DNA from 2 places in the Paenibacillus larvae subsp. larvae genome. Region 2 is predicted to be linked to the other one. Evidence: a T-box and tRNA genes for the amino acid it is inferred to sense, from the RefSeq annotation. Region 2 holds a T-box; the other holds one or more tRNA genes.
The links. The T-box of region 2 lies ahead of ileS (isoleucine--tRNA ligase). A T-box ahead of a tRNA ligase gene usually reads a tRNA of that ligase, here a tRNA-Ile.
Positions count from the first base shown of each region.

Region 1: it has a tRNA-Ile gene. The T-box ahead of ileS (isoleucine--tRNA ligase) is inferred to sense a tRNA for this amino acid. The anticodon was not compared.

Region 1 covers NZ_CP019687.1:2,943,988-2,946,458, reverse strand. Annotated here, with positions in the region: rRNA gene BXP28_RS15265 (16S ribosomal RNA) at 1-745, shown strand, start outside; rRNA gene rrf (5S ribosomal RNA) at 839-955, shown strand; tRNA gene BXP28_RS15255 (tRNA-Ile) at 1,094-1,170, shown strand; tRNA gene BXP28_RS15250 (tRNA-Ala) at 1,205-1,280, shown strand; rRNA gene BXP28_RS15245 (23S ribosomal RNA) at 1,547-2,471, shown strand, end outside.
Region 2 covers NZ_CP019687.1:1,532,824-1,535,294, forward strand. Annotated here, with positions in the region: gene ileS (isoleucine--tRNA ligase) at 1-988, opposite strand, end outside; T-box leader at 1,034-1,317, opposite strand; gene BXP28_RS07955 (DivIVA domain-containing protein) at 1,385-1,888, opposite strand; gene BXP28_RS07960 (YlmH family RNA-binding protein) at 1,999-2,471, opposite strand, start outside.

The DNA.
Region 1 (2,471 bases), 1.4 Mb from region 2:
AGTCCACGCCGTAAACGATGAATGCTAGGTGTTAGGGGTTTCGATACCCTTGGTGCCGAAGTTAACACAGTAAGCATTCCGCCTGGGGAGTACGGTCGCAAGACTGAAACTCAAAGGAATTGACGGGGACCCGCACAAGCAGTGGAGTATGTGGTTTAATTCGAAGCAACGCGAAGAACCTTACCAGGCCTTGACATCCCTCTGACCGGTTTAGAGATAGACCTTTTCCTTCGGGGACAGAGGAGACAGGTGGTGCATGGTTGTCGTCAGCTCGTGTCGTGAGATGTTGGGTTAAGTCCCGCAACGAGCGCAACCCTTGATCTTAGTTGCCAGCACGCAGAGGTGGGCACTCTAAGATGACTGCCGGTGACAAACCGGAGGAAGGTGGGGATGACGTCAAATCATCATGCCCCTTATGGCCTGGGCTACACACGTACTACAATGGTCGGTACAACGGGAAGCGAAGGAGCGATCCGGAGCCAATCCTCAAAAGCCGATCTCAGTTCGGATTGCAGGCTGCAACTCGCCTGCATGAAGTCGGAATTGCTAGTAATCGCGGATCAGCATGCCGCGGTGAATACGTTCCCGGGTCTTGTACACACCGCCCGTCACACCACGAGAGTTTACAACACCCGAAGTCGGTGAGGTAACCGCAAGGGGCCAGCCGCCGAAGGTGGGGTAGATGATTGGGGTGAAGTCGTAACAAGGTAGCCGTATCGGAAGGTGCGGCTGGATCACCTCCTTTCTATGGAGTACAGAAATGTACAAGAAGGCTTTACTCACTCGTTGTCAGTTTTGAAAGGGCAGCCTTTCATCTGTTCGCGGTGCGAACTACCTGTTTGGTGGCGATGGCGGAAGGGAACCACACGTACCCATCCCGAACACGGCCGTTAAGCCTTCCAGCGCCGATGGTACTTGGACCGAAGGGTCCCGGGAGAGTAGGACGCCGCCAAGCAGACCCACTGTGGTGGGTTTTTATTTTCGAAAAAATATGTTTTAAACACATGCTTTCCTGTGTAAAGGATAGGGCATAACCTTTCGGATAAGTTAGTTTTACAAGTTAAATGTTTATTCCATTGAAGTAATTTTTCGAGGGCCCTTAGCTCAGTTGGTTAGAGCGCACCCCTGATAAGGGTGAGGTCGGTGGTTCGAGTCCACTAGGGCCCACCATTAAATATCCTAAAGATTAGGGTCATAAAAATATGGGGCCATAGCTCAGCTGGGAGAGCGCCTGCCTTGCAAGCAGGAGGTCAGCGGTTCGATCCCGCTTGGCTCCACCAGAAACGCTTCAGCAAAGCCAACCTTTCCAACAAATAGAGGCTTGAAAAGAACGGAGCGCTTGTGGTAAGATAGCTTTTGCCGCCGACGCGGCGAAACCTTGTACCTTGAAAACTAGATAGCGAAACAAAGCGAGAACTTAGAACATCCTTAGTATAAAGCGAAGTGTTTCGTTTGAAGTGAGCGACTTTGCAGATGAATGTTCACCTTACGTGTGATTGAAAACATTCAGGTGCAGCGAAAGCCCTTCAAAGAAATACAAAGCATAGGTTAAGCTGGTAAGAGCACACGGAGGATGCCTAGGCGCTAGGAGCCGAAGAAGGACGTGGCGAACAACGATATGCCCCGGGGAGTCGTAAGCAGACTTTGATCCGGGGATGTCCGAATGGGGGAACCCGGCTGCGGTTATGCGCAGTCACTCACTTCTGAATCCATAGGAAGTGAAGAGGCAGACCAGGGGAACTGAAACATCTAAGTACCCTGAGGAGAAGAAAACAATCGTGATTCCGTCAGTAGCGGCGAGCGAAAGCGGAGGAGCCCAAACCAGAGAGCTTGCTCACTGGGGTTGTGGGACACCTTATACGGAGTTACAAAGGAGCAGATTAGGCGAAGAGGTCTGGAAAGGCCTGCCACAGAAGGTAACAGCCCTGTAGCTGAAAGTCTGCTCTCTCCAAGGTGGATCCCGAGTACGGCGGGACACGGGAAACCCCGTCGGAATCCGGCAGGACCATCTGCCAAGGCTAAATACTCCCTAGCGACCGATAGTGAAGCAGTACCGTGAGGGAAAGGTGAAAAGCACCCCGGGAGGGGAGTGAAAGAGAACCTGAAACCGTGTGCTTACAAGAAGTCAGAGCCCTATGATTTTCTTCGGGAAATCAGGGTGATGGCGTGCCTTTTGTAGAATGAACCGGCGAGTTACGCTTGCATGCAAGGTTAAGGTGAAGAGCCGGAGCCGCAGCGAAAGCGAGTCTGAACAGGGCAAAGCATAAGCTTACGAAGTAGCAATACTTTGTATTGCTTGGAAGTATGCAGGCGTAGACCCGAAACCGTGTGATCTACCCCTGTCCAGGGTGAAGGTGAGGTAACACTCACTGGAGGCCCGAACCCACGAATGTTGAAAAATTCGGGGATGAGGTGGGGGTAGCGGAGAAATTCCAATCGAACTCGGAGATAGCTGGTTCTCCTCGAAATAG
Region 2 (2,471 bases):
CGTGTCCGGGAGCTGTATGAACACAACCGGTTCCGGATTCCAGTGTTACATGCTCACCATTCATGACCAGTGAATCCCGGTCATAGAATGGATGTTTGCATACGGCATATTCCAGTTCTTTCCCTTTAACTGTGGATAGCACCTGGTAATCCGTCCATTCCATTTCTTTAGCTGCCGCTTCAAGCAGTCCTTGAGCAAGAACATATTTTCTGCCTTGTACTTGTATCACAGCGTAATCAAAATCCGGATGGACACTTATTCCCAGGTTAGCCGGAAGCGTCCAAGGTGTGGTCGTCCAGATGATTACCGCAGCATCTTCAGGAAGTTTTCCTTTACCGTCCTTCACATCAAAAGCCACATAAACAGATAGGGAGGTTTTTTCCCTATACTCAATCTCGGCCTCAGCCAGAGCACTCTCAGAAGATGGTGACCAATATACGGGTTTAAGCCCTTTATAGATATATCCTTTACGTACCATTTTCCCGAATAACCGGATTTGTTCAGCTTCATACTCAGGTTGAAGAGTAATATAAGGATGTTCCCAGTCTCCTCTTACTCCCAGACGAATGAATTGTTCTTTTTGTTTCTCTACCCATTTCATGGCATACTCTTTACAGTACTCACGGAATTCCGGTACACTCATTTGCTTACGGTCTACTTTACCACTGTTGGCAATTGCCTGCTCGATTGGCAGACCATGTGTATCCCATCCGGGAACATATGGAGCATCATAGCCCTGCATCGTTTTGAAACGGATAATGAAATCTTTCAGCAGTTTATTTAAAGCATGTCCGATATGGATATCTCCATTCGCATAGGGAGGCCCGTCATGCAGAATAAATTTCGGTTTTCCTTCTTGATGCTTCTTAACCTTATTATAGATGTCCATATCCTTCCAACGCTCCTGCATCTTTGGCTCGGCCGTCGGGAGGTTGCCTCTCATCGGAAAATCTGTTTTGAGAAGCTGTAGTGTTTTTCCATAATCCAACGTTGTTCACTCCTTCTATGAAAATAAAAAAAACTCCTCCATCCCTGAAGGGACGAGAAGTTGACTCGCGGTACCACCCTTGTTAGAACCTAAGAAGACAAAGTGCCCTTTGTTCAAAAGATAGCTGAAAATGCCCCTGATGAACTAAAGCCTGCCTTCCCTGATTCTCACTCATAACATCGATAACGGAATGACCCGATCATCTCTACTGTATGGTTCAAGAGATACTCCTGGGGGATTTTCATCCGATGCGGAGGTTGGGCTCACACCATCTCCCAACTCGCTGACTCCACAGAACCCGGATTACTCGGCCCAGTCATTGCTTTCACACGATTCAGTTAACAGGAGTATACCGAATTGAGCCTATATAGTCAATAAGCCTACTCATTGCGGAGGCTATACATTGGCCTTCTCCACGGGCAGTTCCAGCTTTGCAATTTCTGATTCCAGAGTGTCCCATCCGCCATCATTCAAAATTTCGAGTTGGGCCTCAAGCAAAGTCCGGAAACGTGTCCGGTAGATGGAAGCTTGTTTCTTTAATTCCTCCGTTTCCAAAGCAACTTTGCGTGCCTTGGCGAGAGACTCGTTGATAATACGGTCTGCATTTTTTTCCGCTTCCTTCAGAATAAGCTGTGCTTCCTTTTTGGAGTTGTTTTTCACTTCATCTGCAGTCTCCTGAGCTACAATAATCGTTTTGCTGAGCGTTTCCTCCAGATTGACAAAGTGGTCAAGCCTCTCCTGTAAGGCTAATACCTGATTTTGCAGTTCTTTATTGTCGCGGATCAGCAATTCATAGTCCTTGATGATCTGATCCAAAAATTCATTGACCTGATCTTCATCATAACCACGAAAGGACCGTGCAAATTCTTTATTATGAATATCCAACGGCGTAAGCGGCATACTGCACCTCCTAAAGTAATCGCACGAAACCAGATCATTTCCGGCTCTTCATGCTCATGTATTCGACATTCATCTTCTTAATCCTGCAACAATCATGAAAAAACGATCATTCAAGCATATTTCCCTACTCTGATCCGGATTCTCCCTTTCTTCGTTATCCCTTCCACTTCCAAGACCCGGAACCGTCCGAATCCTTTCAGCGAAACGACATCTCCCTTTTTCAAGAGAGTACTCGGATCTCCAGCCGGTTTCCAGTTAATTCTGCACCTGCCGGCTTGGATAGGAATCTGGGCTTTCGCCCGGCTCAAGCGGTACACATCACAGACAATGGCATCCAACCGTAAGGAAGCAACCGTGAAGGCATGCTCTTTCAGCTGCACGGGCATTGTCTTCAAAGCATCCGCCGTCAGAACCTCAGAATGAACCCGCACGCGATGGACCTGGTTGATATGCAGCCGGAGAAAATCCGCAACTTCTGAAGCTGCCAGACAGTGGCACCCTCCCGGGATGACAAAAATATCCCCGATTTTATCACGTTTTATGCCAAGTCCTAAAATAGCCCCCATGAAATCTCCATGGTCCA